3 regions of the Alkalihalobacillus sp. R86527 genome follow, and region 1 is predicted to be linked to each of the others. Evidence: riboswitches for the same ligand, from Rfam matches in the RefSeq annotation. Region 1 holds a riboswitch; each other region holds the start of a gene.

Region 1 (6,320 bases):
AGAGAAAACAGAAGAGAAGGAGGAGACGAAATGAGCCAGCCAAATGTCATTAAGGAAGAGCAATTGCGCCAAGCTATTACCTCTCGGAAGCGTCCTAAACGTCCGTCCGCACTGACTACTTCTTTAACCTTTTCATCAAGAGCGTTACTTAGGATAAAACATGTGCCAGAGCAGCTGTTTGATGTGACGGTGTTCCCTATCATTTTTCTACTTATGTTTACCTACCTTTTTGGCGGGGCCATCGCCGGTTCTACGAGTGAATACTTACAATTTCTCCTGCCGGGTATTCTCGTGATGACGGTCTCTCAAATCACAATGTATACGGGGATAGATTTGAATAATGATATACGTAAAGGGATTTTCGACCGTTTTCGAACGCTTCCGATATGGCTTCCTTCTGCCCTTGTTGGGGCCTTATTAGTAGATATGATCCGTTATTCCGGCGCCTCAATTATTATGCTTACGCTCGGTTTTATCCTGGGTTTTCGCCCTGAAGGAGGCTTTCTTGGTGTCATCGGGGCAATAGGCATGATTTTGATTTTTTGTTTCTGCTTATCGTGGGTTTGGACAACGCTTGGGATCATTATGAGGTCTGAGAAGTCTTTGATGATGGTCAGCTTTATGGTGCTCTTTCCACTCACTTTTGTCAGTAATGTATTTGTCGATCCGCAGACGTTACCCTCCTGGCTGGAGGGATTTGTCGATGTGAACCCTATTTCCCTGCTGGTTGATGCCGTAAGAGGCTTTATGCACGGAAATGTAACGGCTGAAGCTATCGGCTGGGTATTCCTCTCTTCGGCTGTATTTCTGATTATTTTTGCTCCGCTTACGATGTATCTATATAGAAATAAGAAGTAGTTTCCCAGTTTATTGCATTAGTCTATCCCATTTTAAAATGATGAAAATTAAAGCAAAAGTAAAAGCAGCGTTTCCTGTAAAAGGAAACGCTGTTTTTTAAGTTATTTCCTGTACCGGGGGCTTTGCTTTAATAAGCCCAATATATTACTTTATTTAATGAAGCGAAACCATGGGCGGCATGATGTAAGGCTGTCCTCACCCTTAAATGGATTTGAAACTGAATATTGACTGGATTTTGATTGTAATACTAAAAATTCTTGTCTAAGTAAGAGAGTCTCTCATTAGTTTTATACTTCTGGGAGGCTCTTTCTTTTATTAAAAACCGCTTCTTTCTTTGAGAGTGTTGCTAAGACTTTCATTTGCGTAAAGATTCAATCATTTTTTCTGGATAACATACAAGTTATACTAACTAGTGTTTAAATTCCTAACAAAAGGCGGAAATGATATATGAAACATCGTAGACGTTTGAAATGGCCAGCTTGGGTTATTCTCTTTCTATTGCTCATTGCAGCAGTATGGGGAGGTGTAACGCAATTATTTCCGAGTAAGGAAGAAGTAAAAGTAGAAGTCGATCAAGAAGATATGAGTAACTATCCAGGTCTTAATCTCCAAACGCGTACGACAGAATCAGAAACTTATACAACGTCAATCAGTGACTTGGAAACCACTAGTCAAAAGGTGAATCAATCGATCCAACAATGGATTAAGGAAAAGAAAGACTCTTTTTATAGAACCGTTGAAGAAAGGGACTTCGAGGAAAGGGCACGTGGTCACTTAAACATTCAGGTGGAAACCAAACCGTGGTCAAAAAATAAGTATAGCTTGATATTCACTTCTTATGAATACGTAGGGGGTGCAAATGGGAATGAGACGGTTATGCCCTTGGTGATTGATCTTGAGAAAGACCGAGTTTTAAAGATTGAAGACGTTCTAAAAGAAGATACTGGGGCTATGAAAAAGCTTCAAACTGAAGTGAAAAAACGATTGGAAGATAATGAAAATCTTCAAGGTTATATTCTTGAAGAAGATATGAAGAAAGCTTTATCAGATCCAGGCAGTTGGAAATGGTCTTTATCAAAAGAATGCTTAGTCATCCATTTTAATAAATATGAGGTTGCAGCCGGGGTCGCTGGAAATGTCCAGGTGAACATTCCATTAGATAAAGTCACTTCATATTTGAAAGAGGATATCATTAATGAAATGGACATCCTACAAGAACCTGAAGAGCCTGAAACCGAGAATAAACCGGATCAGGTCCAATTAGATGAGGATGGAAAATACATTGCATTAACTTTTGATGACGGCCCACACCAAACCGTAACGCCAAAAGTATTGGATATCCTTGAAAAACACAACGCCAAAGCCACCTTCTTTATGCTTGGTAGCCAGGTGGAGTACTATCCCACGATCGCTCGCCAGGTTGCGGAAGAAGGGCATGAAATAGGGAACCACACGGAGAATCACATGGACCTTTCCAATTTAGGTCCAGAGAGCATCCGAAGGGAAATTCAACAATCCAGTGATGAAATCGAGAAAGCAACTGGACAGGAGCCTCAATTAGTTCGTCCTCCTTATGGAGCGTTGAATAAGCATGTCGAAGCGGTTTCGAAACAAATGGGTACTCCTATCATCAATTGGTCAGTCGATTCATTGGATTGGCAAACGTTACAGGCATCTGCGGTTATTAAAGAAGTAGGAGAAAATGCGACTAGCGGAGCGATTGTTCTGTTGCATGACATTCATCCGAGTACAGCCGAAGCTCTTCCTGAACTACTCACTCAATTAGAACAAAGAGGATACCAATTTGTGACTGTCTCGCAATTACTTGAGATTCAAAATAAAACAAGTATCGTGCCATACTATGGGAAACTTAAATAAAGTAAGAGCTCAACTGATATGTTGAGCTCTTACTTTTTATTTTCCTTATTTCTTCAATTCTTCCACTAGCGTCTCCAAATTAACCCTCATCCGTTCCTTCGCTTCCTCATCCAACACATACATATTCCCCTCAACACGCTGAACGTGCTGGTCGATCACATACGCACCGCTAAGTAGATTCGTCGCTCCAAGTGAAGAGAGAACAGGCTTGAGGGCATAATCGATCGCGAGTAAATGCCCGAACGAACCACCAATCATCAATGGCAAAACAGCTTTTCCTTTCAAAGCTTTTTGTGGGAGAAGATCAAGATAGGTCTTCAATATCCCTGTATACGATGCCTTATAAACAGGGGTCAAAATAATCACAGCATCCGCTTTCTCTACTTTTTCATTTGCTTCTAAAATTTCAGGACTATTAAAGTTAGCGGTGATTAAATCGGTAGCGGGTAAGTCGATTACATTGATTGATTCATAGGAGATCGACTTCTCATCTAAATAACTTTCTGCATAATCTTTGATACCTTTCAATCTCGATTGCAGGGAATTTCCTCCGTAAATAAGTACAACGTTGCTCATCTTTTTTCACGCTCCTAAACTAGTGTTATAACACGTACTTAGTCATCAAACACGCTGTTTGCAAGACTATACACAATCGCATCGTCCGTCGGCGGGTTATGAAGCCCTGCTCGCACATTTCGAAAGTGCCGCTGTAATGGGTTGCTGGCAGAGAGACTTCTAGCACCGACCACACGCATCGCTAAGTCTACGACCCGGTTTGCGCTATTTGTTACGATATGCTTCACTGCTGCTAAATCAGACCCCATATTATGACGTTTATCAGGGTTTTCGCTCCATCGCTTTGCGACAGAGTAAAGAACTTCTCTCGCGTTGAATATCTCTAACTGCATTTCCCCAATCTTCCTACGTACTTCCGAGACATCTTTAATAGGTCCAGGAAGAGTGGAAGGAGAGAAGGAGGAGGCGAATTCTACCGTGTAGTCCATGGCTGACGTTGCGATGCCAAGGTACACTGCGGGAATCTGAAGATACCATCCTTTCGGGGATGCCTTGTGATTCTCCTCGATTACCAATAGATCTTCAGGTTTAACATGGACGTTATGTAGAACGAGATCATCACTCTTCGTACCTTTCATCGAGATACTATCCCACGTTTCCTCGACCTGAACACCTTTTAGCTTATGGTCGATCAGCAAATACCCTTTCTTACCGGTTTGGTCCACATCGGCGGTCACGATCGAATAATCCAGAGCCACCGCCATCGACGTAAACGATTTCCGTCCATTGATCAACCAGCCGTTTGTCGTTCTGGTAGCAGTCGTAAGAGGAATGCCTCCGCGTGAAGGACTGCCGGTCGCTTTTTCTGTTTGCGCGAGGTTTAAGAGTGCTTTTTCGTTTACGATCAACTCGCACACTTTAGAGAATACAGCTTCATCCCACGCTCTTAATTCAGCGATTTCTAATATGACGCCAAGCTGCCAGCCGAGCGATAGAGCCGTAGGACCATCACCTGATGCTAGCTGTTCTTGAACTTTCAAGAACTCGTACAGGTTAAGACCGTAGCCTCCGTATTCTTTTGGCACAGTGAGAGATAGAAAATTCTTCTCCTTTAAGTCTTCGAAATTCTCGTAAGGAAACCTTTCCTCTTCATCGTATTTGGCGGCTCTTGTTTTAAACCGTTCTACAAGTTCTTTGACGTCTTCTTCTAAGTTTGGCTGTTTTTCAGTTACGAGTGGCATCAGTATCCTCCTTTTTTTCTATACAAAAAAAGTCTACTTTCAGCTGAAAGTAGACTTAGGCTCTCCATGATTCGAACCATACAAGCTTCATCTTTCAGACAAAAAGTCTGCTGGAATGAGCACCTTGCTTAAGATAAGCGGTTGCTGCAGGATCGTTGGACCAGATTCCTCCCCTGACTCTAGATAAATGTATTAGCGCGTTAAAGAATAGAATAAAGACAAATTAATCCAATGTCAACAAGTAATTAGAAAAGAAATAATTTTTTGATATCTTGTTGACAGGTCATGAATCGGTGCTGTATATTCATCGTTAAATTCCATAAAACAAACTTTCTTATCAAGAGAGGTGGAGGGACTGGCCCTTTGAAGCCTCGGCAACAGACTCGCATGAGTACTGTGCCAATTCCAGCAAGCAATGCTTGAAGGATAAGAAAAGACAGTTGCTTTTTCAAGGCCTCTTCTTTTCTTATGAAGAGGCCTTTTTGCGTCTTAAAAAAAGAGTGGAGGTATGGAGAGATGAGTAAACAAATTATTTTAAATGCGTTTGACATGAACAGTTCGATGCACAATTCACACGGGCTATGGAAACATGCAGAGAGCAAGCGTCATCAGAGATACAAAGACTTAGACTACTGGATCGATCTTGCTAAGACGTTAGAGAAAGGGAAATTCGATGCGATTTTCTTTGCGGATGTTCTCGGTGTGTATGATGTTTATCAAAAAAGTAAAGATCCTTCGATTCGTGACGGGTTGCAAGTTCCAATCAACGATCCTGCTCTTCTTGTTCCAGCGATGGCAAGTGTCACGAATCATCTCTCATTCGCTGTAACGGTGAGTACGACATACGAAGCACCGTTTGGAAATGCCCGTAGGTTTTCGACGCTTGATCATCTAACGAAAGGGCGAGTTGCCTGGAATGTTGTGACGTCTTATTTACCGAATGCAGCACGTAACTTTGGTCTCGATAAGATGATTCGTCATGATGAACGGTATGATATCGCTCATGAGTATATGGACGTGTCCTACAAATTGTGGGAGAGCAGTTGGGAGGATGGAGCGGTTGTTGAAGATCATCAAACAGATACGCTTGTTGATCCATACAAAGTTCATGAAATCGATCATGAAGGTCACTATTTTAGTGTAGAAGGGCCTCATCTTAGTGAACCATCGCCACAACGAACGCCTGTCATCTATCAAGCTGGAACATCCGAGAAGGGACGCGAATTTGCTTCAAAGCATGCGGAGTGTGTTTTTGTTGGCGGTCCTACACCAGAGCGAATCCGGTATTATGCCGAGGATATTCGTGAGCGTGCCGTTAAGCATGGAAGAAATCCTGATAACGTAAAGATCTTCTCATTTTTAAGCGTAATTGTCGGTGAAACAACGGAGGAAGCTGAGCAGAAGTTTGAGGAATACAACAAAGTTTGGAGTGCTGACGCTGCCAAAGCACAATACGGCGCAAGTGGGTATGATGTAGCAGAATTTGAAGAAATGGACCCAGATGAACCGTTTGAATATAAGAAAACAACAGAAGGTGGTCAGTATAAAGCAGCGACGTTGACGAAGGATGCCCCGAAGAAGCTGACCGTTAGAGAAGTGTTAAATCGTTTTGAATCGATCGACCGAAATAGTGTGATCGTCGGCAATCCTGCTGAGGTAGCAGATGCGATCCAGTTTCAATTCGAAGCTTCAGGGGTGGATGGATTTAATTTAAATCATCTTGTATCACCAGGAGATTTAGAGGCGTTCGTAGAGTTAGTTGTTCCAGAATTACAGAAACGCGGGTTATATAAAGAGGAGTATGAAGAAGGCACCCTTCGTGAAAAA
Region 2 (6,320 bases), 1.7 Mb from region 1:
AGGGTATCTTTGGAACAACAGCATGATTATGAACGGCGTAGCATGGTACATAGTAAGAAAAATGTTGTCCAAAAAAGTTATTTAAGATTGTCGAATCATATAAGAACCGTTTTCCAAAGAATGTGGAAAGGTGCTTCCTATGGGGCATTGTTGATGACGATGTTCCTTATTTTTTCGATAGGTTTTGATTTCCATACTGGACTTGGCAAAGGAATCGATATTCTCATATTCTCACTCCTGAGTGTTTTGGGTACGTTGGTCATCTTCTACATTGTAAAGCTCTTCGTAAAATATTTAGTGAAGCTTCCAGTTTTCTTTATAGCTGCATTAGCTGTGTCTGTTGGACTAATTATTTATACACTTGATCAGTTTAAATCTCTTGAGAACATCTTACCTCTTGCCTATTTGGTTGCAGGTATTGGCTTAGTCATAGGAGGCTTTTTAGGGTACCCTATCGTTCATGGAATGAAGAGACCTTCTTCTATTTTTATGCTGGCGTTTGGAACCCTAATAACCGCAATCTTTTTTTATTGGCTGTTCACACCAGGTATAACTGAAGAACGATTACATGTCGAGCAACAAACCCTCTCTCCAGTAAGTGAAAACCCCTCTTTGCCGGGTAAATATGACATAAAAACGTTTACTTACGGAAGTGGTACAGACAAACATAGAGAAGTTTTCGGGGAAAAGGTAGATGTTCAAACAACGTCTGTTAACGGTTCCGCCCTTATTGGTGACTGGTCGAAACTACGTGAAATGTTCTGGGGCTTTACTGATACAAACCTCCCTATTAATGGTAGGGTGTGGATGCCTGATGGTGAGGGGAAATTCCCTTTAGTGTTGATGGTCCACGGTAATCACAAGATGGAAGACTTCTCAGATGAAGGCTATCGTTATCTAGGTGAATTACTTGCTAGTAGAGGTTTTATCACTGTATCAGTGGATGAGAATTTCTTGAATTCTTCTTGGTCTGGTAGTTTAGGAGGAGATATTAATGGAAGAGCGTGGATGCTATTAAGTCATCTAAAAGAAATTGAAAAACTATCAACAAAGAAACAAGCGCCGTTTTATGAAAAAGTAGATTTCGAGAACATTGCTCTTACCGGCCATTCACGCGGTGGACAAGCAGCTATTCTGGCGGCAAAGTTCAATAAGTTAGAGCGTTATCCAAACAACGCATATAAACGGTTCGACTTTCAGTATAATATCAAAAGCGTTATTGCAATCGCCCCGACCGATTACCATACAATTGCAGATCGGAAAATTGAATTGAATGATGTGAATTACTTAATCCTACATGGTTCATACGACAGTGATCTTTCTGAATTTGAAGGCGACCGTCAATTCAATGGAATCACCTTAACTGGTAGAAAGAATATCATGAAAGCTGCTCTTTATGTGGATCGAGCAAACCATGGACAGTTTAACACTACATGGGGAGACAACGACACGTACTTTCCATTCACGCTTTTATTAAATAAAAAACCTCTTCTAGATGGAAAAGAACAGCGACAAATTGCGAAGACGTATGTTTCAGGTTTTTTAGAGGCAACCCTTCATGATGATTCATCTTTTGTACCGATGTTTGAAGATTATCGATATGCATTAGAATGGCTACCTTCGACAACCTATATTAATAAATATGAGGATCCTTCGTATCATATCTTTAGTGATTTTGAAGAGGATGTAGATGTCTCCACGGCTTCTTCTCCTTATCTCAATATGGATGCCGAGGGATTATTGCAATGGTATGAAGGTGAATTGGAATTTAGAAGAAATAAAGTAAGAGATAATCACGGAGTGTTTCTAAAATGGGATCATGCTTATTCAAAGAATGGCTCATATACGCTTTCGTTTAAGAAGTTATTGGAAAACCCTTATTCATTTAATAAGAATAGCGCCTTAACCTTCACAGCAGGAAATGTTTCTGACGAGGAAGAAGTTGTAATGGATTTTAGTATTGTTGCTACTTCTGAGAACGGGGAATCCGCAAGTGTACAAATAAGTGATGTTATGAGTATGCATCCGGTCCTCCCTATCCAGCATACGAAAACAAAATTTTATGAAGAAGCGCGATTTGGTGATCCTACAGAACCAGTTTTACAAACCTTCAATATACCGATGACAACATTTATGGATCAAAACAGTTCTTTTCAACCGGAGAAGCTCACTTCTATTCGCTTTAAGTTTGATGAATCAGAGAGAGGTAAACTATTCTTAGATCATATTGGTGTTAACCGGAGATAGAGTATACAAAAAGGCTTTCCCAAATCTTTAAGGGAAAGCCTTTTTTATCCTATCATGAAATTTTGCAAGAAGATTGACCATGTTTCGCAAGGTAGCTCTGATGGTATTCATCAGCTCTATAGAAATTGGCTGCAGGTACAATTTGAGTTACAATCGGTTTTTTGAACTTTCCAGATGCCGTAAGTTCTGCTTTCGCCTTTTCAGCTAACGTTCTTTGCTCATCAGAACTATAAAAAATAGCTGAGCGATATCTAGTGCCAACATCTTCTCCCTGACGGTTCAGTGAAGTTGGGTTATGGTTTTCGAAAAATACTTGAAGCAACTCATCATATGAAATGATTGCTGGATTATATTCTACGAGTACAGCTTCTGCGTGCCCTGTTAATTCTTTATAGACTTCTTCGTAGGAAGGATCGATCGTTTTTCCTCCGGTAAAGCCAGCAGATGTGGACGTTACCCCATTTAACTGCTGAAATAGTGCTTCTACTCCCCAAAAACATCCTGCTGCAAATACTGCTCTTTCCATTGTTTCCACTCCATTTCTCCAAGTGTCGTTTCTATTTTGGCCAGCTTTTTCTAAATATATGTCTTCGAGTTCACTCAGAGATAACATATAAAGCTGTTTATTATTTTTCTTATAGATTCCTTTTCCTAAAAGGCTTTTGATCATCATTTGTTTTTTTTCTTCATCTTTTGATACAAGTTGCATATTCGTTCACTCCTTTATTAATAAACCGTTTGATGAGGAGTGCATATAAAAAAACCCTCATCTGCCCGAACAGAAGAGGGTTGGTTATACCGATCGCCTCTTCTTATTTTCCGACTTTCGCCGCAGGAATTGGCACGGTGCTCCCGTATAAAATCTATAGGAATCCGTTGCCGAGGTATCTAAGGGCCAGTCCCTCCACCTCTCTGAATAAGAAGATCCTTGAAAAAGGATTATTAAGTTAATGACAATGTTAAAGGTTGTAACACTAGGTGTCAATAGAAAAGCTTACATTAGTGCGCTAAATAATAAAAGAAATTACAAAATAACCAATTGCAGATACAGCAGCACCAATGAGTGCTGGCTTGAGCTTGAATGTTGCATAAGTCATTGTATTTAATTTGAGAATTTTTGCTATTGTATTCGTGTTATCACTTAGAGGTGAAGAAAATGCTCCAAATGTCCCGCTTGCAAATACAGCACCGATCACAAGAGGTAATGATGTCCCTGTTGTTGCACCAAGAGATATTCCAAGTGGCATGAGAATCCCCCATGTTCCCCATGAGGAACCGATAAAGTAAGAAACAAACGAACCAACAAGAAACAAGACCGGTGGTACAAATAATACAGGAATCCAGTTTAAGTTCTGTGTAACAAAGGTTGAAAATCCTAAAGTTTCAGCTGAGGAAGCAAGTCCCCAAACAACTGTGAGTAAAACGATTACAGCCATCATATCGTTCCCACCTTCAATAAAAAAGGTGACGAGATTCTTGAGAGTGAACTTTTGGAACAAATAAAAAACAAATGTTAATAGAACCGTTGTCAGGAGGGCAAACACCATGGCATCTAATACATCTGCTTCGATAAAAGCTTCGATTATCCCCGTAAATCCTTTTTCATAGCCATTCCAATATGTAAGGAAGAGTGTAAGAAGAATAACACCACTTAGAGGAACCAATAAGTTCATTGGTTTAGCTGGTAGATCCTTCGAAACGACAGGGTGACAATCTTCCCACTTATCATCTATTTCTTTTTCGAGATTTCCTGCATCGGTAGCTGGTTTTTTATTATGATGAAAAAAACTTAAATAAAACCCAATGATGATGATTGAAATAGAGAAGAAATTATAAGGGATACTTTCTAGAAATAATCTGTACCCATCACCTTCGAGACCCTGCCCTTTTAAAGAAAGGTCTACAACAGATGACATGTACCCCACAAATGCAGTAGCGATTGGAATCAGTACAATTACCGGGGTAGCTGTGGTTTCGATTACAAACCCAAGTTCCTGTGGAGTCATCTTTACTTTCTTTAGAAGTGCCTTCATTATAGGAGCGACCGTCACGATACGGAAACTGGGTGCACTGAAAGTACCTAGCGTTGAAAGCCATGTTAGAAACAATGCGCCTCTTTTCGAATTGATTTTACTTGAGGCTGTTTGAACAAATCCTTTGATTCCACCTGTATATTTCATCATTCCGATAAGACCAGTAAACATATATAAAAAGATAATAATCTTAATATTGCTTTCATCTTTCAGGCCACTCATGATAAATTGGTAAAATTGTTCTAACCCAGAAATAAGACCAGGCTTGTGTATGAATGATGCTGTTAACAATCCTGCTGTTAACCCCGGTATTACGAGTTTGGTTTTAACCGCAACAAGGATAACAACTACGAATGGTATAATCGAAAGCCAATCCATTTATTATCCCCCCTTTTCCAATTAGTTTGCACTTGGAAAAGGGACCTATACAAAAAGCCGGAGAAAATTCTCCGGCTAAGATTGACGCAATGATTTTGTGTGTTTTAAATCGTGAATCGATGAAGCGCCAATACCGAACATAGCAGTTTGAAGTTCGAACTTTATTCTTTTGAGTTGATCAGAAAGAGCTTGTTCGCTTTCATCGACAGCGTGATGAAGAAGAGCTCTACCAAACCCTGCAAGATCAGCTCCGAGAGCAATACTCTTTGCAGCATCGACACCATTTTTCAACCCACCACTTGCAATTAATGGAACGGTGGGAAGGTCTTTTCGAACATCTATCAAACATTCGGCGGTAGCATTGCCCCACCCTTTAAACGCTTCAGCTGCTTGCTCTCTTAAGGTCTGATGAGAGCGGTAGCTTTCAACCTGAATCCACGATGTTCCACCGGCTCCTGCTACATCGATGAAGTCTACACCTATGTTGACCAAGCTTCTAGCCGTTTCATTATCGATCCCCATACCAACTTCTTTTACGCCTACCGGCACTTCAAGTCTTTTTGCTACTTCTTTAATTTTTGGAAGTAAGCTTTTGAAGTTTGTGTCGCCTTCGGGTTGAAACACTTCTTGAAGAGAGTTTACATGAAGGATGAGTCCATCGGCTTCAATCAGATCGATTGCCTTTTTACATTCTTCTACTGTAAAACCATAATTCAACTGCACGGCACCTATATTTGCAAAGATCGGAATCGTAGGAGCAAACTTTCTTACTTCGAATGAATAAACAGAGCGTTCTTCCTGTATCGCAGCCCGCATGGAGCCTACACCAAGTGCCCATCCCTCTGCTTCAGCAGTTTTCGCAAGACGCTTATTTATCTCCCAAGCACGTTTGGTCCCTCCAGTCATCGAACTGATTAGAAAAGGTGAAGCTACTTGTTTACCAAGGAATTCTGTTGATAGATCGATATCATCAAAATCGATTTCTGGTAATGCTCGATGTTTAAATCTAAATTTTTCTAATCCAGTGGTGATTCCTTGTCCTTCGACTTCTTCGGTGAGACAAATATCAATATGTTCATTTTTTCTGCTTTCTGTTTGATCATATTCCGTATGTTTCAACTGATGACCTCCTGCGTTTTTCTTTATTCTTTATTTTAGGCAATATTAGTTCTAGTCTGTATCGATTGTATCGTTGGATCATGATGAAAGGTATATTCACAATAAGGGAATAGGCAACCATAAACCAGCCTACTAGAGGAGGATTCCAGAGAAAGAACAAGAGTGAAGGTGGAATTAAGATCCAGTGATTGAACTCCGCTCTTTTCGTTTCAACGATGAATTTCGTAACATAGGTTACTGTTAAAGTTTTGAGCTTTTTCTTACGAAACCCTCCTCTGAATATACCTCCTCCATCAGGAAGAACCGTTTTCCAAGATCTAATTTTCAATATTTCGTACAAAGCAGCTTCCTCTCTCTTCCTATGATGAAGGTTCCGTGACTCGTAGAAGGAATCAGGGACTTTCAAACAGAAATAAGAGAGACAAACATGTATGGTAAACCAGGCAATAAAGTTTGCTATGATCAATCCACTTATTGAAAGATGAAATACCTGCATGGGCTACCCAACTTTCATTATTTGTTTACAGTCTTTCGTTTAAGATG
Region 3 (6,320 bases), 2.9 Mb from region 1:
CGGGAATTCAACAAGGATTCCGTCCTCAGAAGACGAGCGTTCTGACGACTAGGTAGAATACTTTATAGAAAGTGAAACGATATGCCTTCTTATCCATATACTATAGTAAACGCAGTAGAGACGACAGCTTGAATGGAGAGTTGCGCCATGCATGATAAAGTGATTATTGTAGAAGGTAAGACGGATCGAGATCAGCTACTTAGAATTCTAGATGAACCAGTAGATATTATTTGTACGTACGGTACGATTAGCTTTGATCGACTCGAAGAATTAAGTGAAGATTTGGTCGAAAAGGATGTGTATGTACTCGTCGATGCAGACGAGGCTGGTGAAAAGCTACGAAAACAATTAAAGCAAGAAATTCCTCATGCGGAACATTTGTACATTACGATGCTGCATCGAGAAGTTGCGGAAACACCATTAAATTATTTAAAACGCATTCTACGAGCAGCAAAATTCAAAGTAATGACTGCATAAATAGAAAAGATACATTTCCGGAGTAGGGGCTCACTGAGCTTCCTCTTCGGGTTTATAAATGAAGGAGTATACAGATATGATAGAATTAAACAAAGAGGTTGAGATTGAGAGAGCCCATCAGGAATCAATGTCGGTGCTCTTTTTTTATACGCCTTTTTGTTCGACGTGTAAAATTGCTGAAAGAATGTTAGGTATAGCAATAGAAGCGAACAATTTAAAGGAACAAACGTATAAAGTCAATTTAAATTATTTCCCGAATTTAGCTGAAAAGCTAACGATTCAAAGCGTTCCTGCACTTACAATCTTTAAAAATGGACAAGAGGTCGAAACAATTTTCGCATTTGAGTCAGTCGTTCGTCTGAATTCTTTATTTCATAAGTATAAAGAGAGTTAAATTTATTTGATGAAGTTTGACCAATTCCACCACAGGATACGTTGTTTAAAAAGCGTATTCTCGTAGGGGTTTAACGGGATTAGAATTTGTTGAAAATTGTGCAATATTAATAATGATAAAATATGATAACAGACAGTAAAGAAACAGTAACATTGTCATTAAATTGTATTTTCGTTGCAGCTGATTGAGTGGTATAAATGAATAGAGAGTCGCCATTCGAACATATCGTATGGGGGCGAATTTTATTTTGCATTCTTTTTAAATTTTTAAAAAAACAGACATCTAAGAAAAAAACCTAATAAGCGATCAATGATAAATTGACTGCAAGATGAGAGGTGTATGACATGACAACCATTTCAATCAGCACGAAAATCGGAAAATATAAAAGTAATAATGACAATGTTACATTAGAAGATAAAATTGATAGAATACAGAATGGTGACGAGTTTTTACGAAATAAACTTTTGGAAGACTACCAGCCATTTATAAAGAAAATTACGTCAAAAGTCTGCAATCGATACATTAATCAAATGATGGACGAATTTAGTATTGGTCTATCAGCTTTTAATGAAGCGATGGATCAGTACCAAAGAGGACAAGGTAGTCGTTTTCTTACATTTGCAGATATGGTTATCCGTCGCCGCGTAATCGACTATATCCGTAAAGAAGCACGTCAAAATAAGTACATCTATCTTGAACCAGAAGAGTTGGACGAAGAAGGTAGATTAGAAGATAGCTTTGCTGAACAGAAGGCAGCGCTTGACGTATATGAGATGGATAAACAGCGGGAAGTAAGAATGTATGAAATCGAAGAATACGAACAATTGCTGCAGAAATTCAGCATCACGTTCAAAGTGTTAAGTAAGAATTGTCCAAAACACATAGATGCGAGAGATAATGCGAAATTGATAGCGAAGCTTATCGCGGAGGATTCTACTTTGTCGAGTTATCTTCTCGAAAAAAAACAACTTCCAATAAAAGATTTGCTGTCTCTTGTTTCTTGCAGTCGGAAAACGATCGAACGTAATCGAAAGTATATAATAGCAGTTGCATTAATTTATCTGGGAGGTTTTAATGCACTGAAATCTTATATACAGTAACTGAACGAGGGGGCCAGGGGATGAAAAACGGGGTTATTATGGAGATACGAGGCAGAAAAGCCGTAGTCCTGACACCCGATGGTGAATTTACAACAATCTATCTTAAACGCAATCATAATTTATCAATTGGCTCTGAAATTAAACTTGCACAAAAACCTGAGAAAAATAGAAAAGGTTACTTTATCCCCTCAATGCCAACTATGGCAGGAATGGCGACGATCATTATGCTTTTTGTCATTGTGGCTAGTGTTATTCCAGTCCCGAACAACGATGCAGTGGCTGCCTATGTTAGCTTCGACATCAATCCAAGTATCGAGGTGGGAATCAATTCCGACCTTGAAATTGTAGAGTATCAAGCTTGGAATTCGGACGGTGAAGGGTTGAATTTAGATCAAGATACAAAGAATATGCCGCTAGAAGAGTTTGCAAATATTCTTTTTTCAAAACTTGAAGAAAATGGGTACCTAACTGATAAAGGACAACTACTTATCGTAGCGAGTAATGTTGAAAAAAACAGTCGCTATCAGAAAGTCAAAAGCAAACTAGAAGAAACGATTAACGGTTTAAAGCAAAACGATGTTTTAACAAAACAAGCTGTTGCAATTACAACTATTTTACATGCTGATTATCAAACGCGGAACGAAGCAGTTGAAAAAGGTGTGTCTCCTGGAAAATACATGACGTATTTAGCAGCACAAGATCGTGGAGTCTCGATTACTCTTGAAGATGCTCGTAAGCTCTCTATTAAGAAGTTGGGTGCACTCAACAATAGAGCAACTGCTTCAGAAGATGATGAAGCAGAGCCTACTGAAAACGTTACGTACGATCTAGAAAATAAGATTACTCAGCTTAATGATGAATCTAATAAAGCAGTTACTAGTGAATCAAATAAAAAAAAAGAACAAAGTAAGCAGCGTCCAGTAGTAAAAGAAGACAAAGAACCAATCGGTAAGCTCTCAGATAATGGTCAATCTTCATCTCAACAATCCGTTGACAAAACTGCTAAGAAGCTAAAAGATTCTGAACCACAGGAAACGTCTGTGCAAAAAAAGGATAAAGAAAAGAAAGAAAAAGAAGACAAAAACAATCGTTCTTCGAAGGAAGACCATAAAGATAGAAATGATTACGATGATAAGAAAGACAAAAAAGACAAGAAAGACTACAAAGACAAGCACAAAGATAAACACAAAGAGAAGCACAAAGATAAACATGACAACAAACACGAAGATAAACATGAGGACAAGTACGAAAGCAAACACGATCACCACTCTAATGATAAACGAGAAAGTAAAAAAGAGTGGAAAGATAAAGATAAGCACTGAGAGTAATTTTTTAACTTGTTTGAAAAAGGTTTAACGCTATTATTTTATATTATTAAAAAAGAGTCAGGGAGATCATCTCCCTGGCTCTTGTTGTTCTGTCCAATCGTTATTAAAGCATGATAGTGGGAAGAACTTTGATGATATCCATGAAAGATGCCTGGTCCCCAAACGTCTCTACAATGTTGTGTTGCTTATCGAGAAGCACCGTTGTTGGAACACCTTTACACCCATAGAGATCATACGTTTCTCTCCCTTTGTCTTTTAGTACCGGGAAGGAGAGGTCGTTTTTGATTGCAAATTGTTTACCAGCTTCTTCTGAGCGTTCTCGTCCAGTCACATTGATAGTAAGAAATTCAAGTTTGTCTAAGTCTGCGTGTTCATAAAATTGTTCTTTCATTGGTAGGTCTTTCATACAATCAGGACACCATGATGCCCAAAAGGTAAGCATAACAGGCTTTCCTATATAGTCATCCAAGGAGTATGTTTTATCATTTCGGACCTCTTGTAAAGAAAACGTAGGGGCTTTCACAAAAAGTCTCCTTTCAAATATAGATTTATGGTAACCTTACCAAAATTCACGTTCTAATCAAAACAATTTGTGCGTAGTTTGAATTTGTATAAACTTTCAAAAAAATGTTTGACACTAATGCATTGCCTTGCTAAAATAATACTCAATCAAAGTAATTGAATATTCGTACTTATCTAGAGAGGCGGAGGGACTGGCCCTATGAAGCCCGGCAACCGGCAAACCATTTGGTTTGAAAAGGTGCCAATTCCTGCAGGATTTTTCCTGGAAGATAAGCAGAGCTGATTTAATATAATCGTGCCTCTCTGTCTTTCAGAGAGGCTTTTTTGTTTTTATAAGTAGTTGAAATTGTTATTGCGTGATGGGAGTGAGAGGGAGTTGGGAAAAGAGACGAATTATGAGGAACAACGGGTCTCCATTGGCTCGCTTGTACTTGAATCAGGAAAAGAACTTGAAGAAGTTGAGTTAGCTTACGAACGTGTTGGACCGAAGGAAGCACCAGTCATTCTAGTCTGTCATGCACTAACAGGTAATCAGTATACGGTTGGAAGAAGCGAGGATGGGTGGTGGAAAGGGCTTATCGGTCATCACAAATTTGTGGATACTTCTGAATTTCAGGTAATCACATTTAACGTACTCGGAGGATGTAATGGCTCAACTGGTCCATTATCTCTAAATCCAGCTACAAACCATCCGTATCAGGCAGACTTTCCTTTCGTAAGTGTGAGAGATATGGTCCATTCTCAAAGGAGAGCGCTTGAAGTACTTGGTATTGAACACCTTCACGCAGTGGTCGGTGGATCGCTTGGAGGAATGCAGGTTCTCGAGTGGGGAATTCTTTATCCAGATGTAATGGAGCATCTCGTACCGTTAGCTGTGACCCCCTCTCTAAGCGCATACGGAATTGCGTATAATGCAATTTCGAGGTATGCCATAACGAATGACTCTGAATGGAAAGATGGGTATTACAAGCATACTCACCCACCAGCTGCGGGGCTAGCTACAGCGCGTATGATCGGAATGATTTCGTATCGTACAGATGAAATGTTTCAAAAGAAATTTGGCAGGAGGGAGATCGACAAACCTGAAGAACATACCGAGGCTGCCTACGACGTCGAATCTTATCTCAAATACCAGGGACAAAAGCTTGTTGGCAGGTTTGATGCCAATAGCTACTTATATTTATTAAAAGCAATGGATCACCATGATATAGCTAGAGGAAGAGACAGTATTACACCAATACAGAAGATACGAGCTAACGTTTTAGCCATTAGCTTTAAAGGTGATTTAATTTATCCACCCAAGGATCTTGAAAATATTTTTTGCCTTGAGAGGATGGCACGATTCTATCTCGTCGATACAAAGTATGGTCATGATGGGTTCCTTGTTGAATTTGATAAGTGGGGTCCATTAATTAAAGAGCAGTTAAAAGAACCGTCAAAAATTTGAAGGAGTGGATAAGAGATGGCAGAGAATCGTTATAACTTAGAGACAATTGGAATTCATGGTGGTTTACAGGCTGATCCTGCTACTGGAGCGAGAGCATTACCGATTTATCAAACCAACGCCTATAAATTTGATAACACAGACCATGCAGCAGATTTGTTTGGATTAAAAGAGGAAGGATTTATTTATTCTCGGATTGGTAATCCAACGGTAGGTACACTTGAAGAACGAGTTGCTCAGCTCGAGGGAGGAATAGGAGCTCTTGGGCTTGCGAGCGGGATGGCTGCTATTACGAATGCAATCTTGAATATTGCTAATAGTGGAGATGAAATTGTATCAGCTTCCACTTTGTATGGGGGGACGTACAACCTATTCTCAATAACTCTTCCTAAATACGGCATTAAAACCAACTTTGTTGATCCGAAAGATCCGGAATCATTTCGACATGCTATTACACCTAATACTAAGGCAATCTTTGCTGAAACGATTGGTAACCCTGGACTTCACGTACTCGATATAGAGAAAGTGGCAGAAATTGCTCATGAAGCAGGGATACCGTTGATCGTTGACAACACATTTGCCACTCCTTATTTATGTCGACCAATCGAACATGGTGCTGATATAGTCATACATTCAGCAACGAAGTGGCTTGGGGGGAATGGTTCAACAATGGGAGGACTGATCGTAGATAGTGGAAAATTCGATTGGAACTCATCTAAGTTCCCAGGCTTTATTGAACCAGATCCTTCTTATCACGATATTGTATATGCTGAAGCACTTCCTGAAGCGGCTTTTATTATAAAAGCTCGTGTTCAGCTATTACGAGACACTGGCGCATCATTAAGTCCATTTAACGCTTTTCAGATCGCTTTAGGGATTGAAACACTCCATGTTCGGATGAAAGAACACGTTGCGAACACACGTAAGATCGTAACTTACTTGAAAGAAAATCCCGCGGTTGAGTGGGTAAGCTATCCTGAAGAGGAGAATCATCCTTCAAAGAACCTTGTTGATAAATACTTACCAAAAGGAGCAGGATCGATTGTTGTATTTGG

What was found. A riboswitch is a leader RNA that binds a small molecule or an ion and turns the genes downstream of it on or off. The one in region 1 is predicted to bind S-adenosylmethionine.
Region 2: linked by a shared signal. The riboswitch ahead of msrA (peptide-methionine (S)-S-oxide reductase MsrA) and the one ahead of SJY16_RS19490 (LLM class flavin-dependent oxidoreductase) in region 1 are both predicted to bind S-adenosylmethionine.
Region 3: linked by a shared signal. The riboswitch ahead of metX (homoserine O-acetyltransferase MetX) and the one ahead of SJY16_RS19490 (LLM class flavin-dependent oxidoreductase) in region 1 are both predicted to bind S-adenosylmethionine.

What each region holds. Positions count from the first base shown of each region.
Region 1 is NZ_JAXHBW010000001.1:3,728,812-3,735,131, reverse strand. It holds gene SJY16_RS19515 (ATP-binding cassette domain-containing protein) at 1-34, shown strand, start outside; gene SJY16_RS19510 (ABC transporter permease) at 31-858, shown strand; gene SJY16_RS19505 (polysaccharide deacetylase family protein) at 1,306-2,736, shown strand; gene ssuE (NADPH-dependent FMN reductase) at 2,782-3,312, opposite strand; gene SJY16_RS19495 (acyl-CoA dehydrogenase family protein) at 3,351-4,493, opposite strand; SAM riboswitch class I at 4,578-4,683, opposite strand; SAM riboswitch class I at 4,825-4,926, shown strand; gene SJY16_RS19490 (LLM class flavin-dependent oxidoreductase) at 5,010-6,320, shown strand, end outside.
Region 2 is NZ_JAXHBW010000001.1:2,000,260-2,006,579, forward strand. It holds gene SJY16_RS10170 (alpha/beta hydrolase family protein) at 10-2,247, shown strand; gene msrA (peptide-methionine (S)-S-oxide reductase MsrA) at 2,300-2,956, opposite strand; SAM riboswitch class I at 3,057-3,170, opposite strand; gene SJY16_RS10180 (Na+/H+ antiporter NhaC family protein) at 3,255-4,658, opposite strand; gene fni (type 2 isopentenyl-diphosphate Delta-isomerase) at 4,734-5,777, opposite strand; gene SJY16_RS10190 (glycosyl-4,4'-diaponeurosporenoate acyltransferase CrtO family protein) at 5,758-6,273, opposite strand.
Region 3 is NZ_JAXHBW010000001.1:845,542-851,861, forward strand. It holds gene SJY16_RS04300 (TraR/DksA C4-type zinc finger protein) at 1-52, shown strand, start outside; gene SJY16_RS04305 (toprim domain-containing protein) at 148-477, shown strand; gene SJY16_RS04310 (thioredoxin family protein) at 554-871, shown strand; gene sigI (RNA polymerase sigma-I factor) at 1,216-1,971, shown strand; gene SJY16_RS04320 (anti-sigma factor domain-containing protein) at 1,992-3,293, shown strand; gene SJY16_RS04325 (TlpA disulfide reductase family protein) at 3,403-3,822, opposite strand; SAM riboswitch class I at 3,989-4,097, shown strand; gene metX (homoserine O-acetyltransferase MetX) at 4,198-5,268, shown strand; gene SJY16_RS04335 (O-acetylhomoserine aminocarboxypropyltransferase/cysteine synthase family protein) at 5,284-6,320, shown strand, end outside.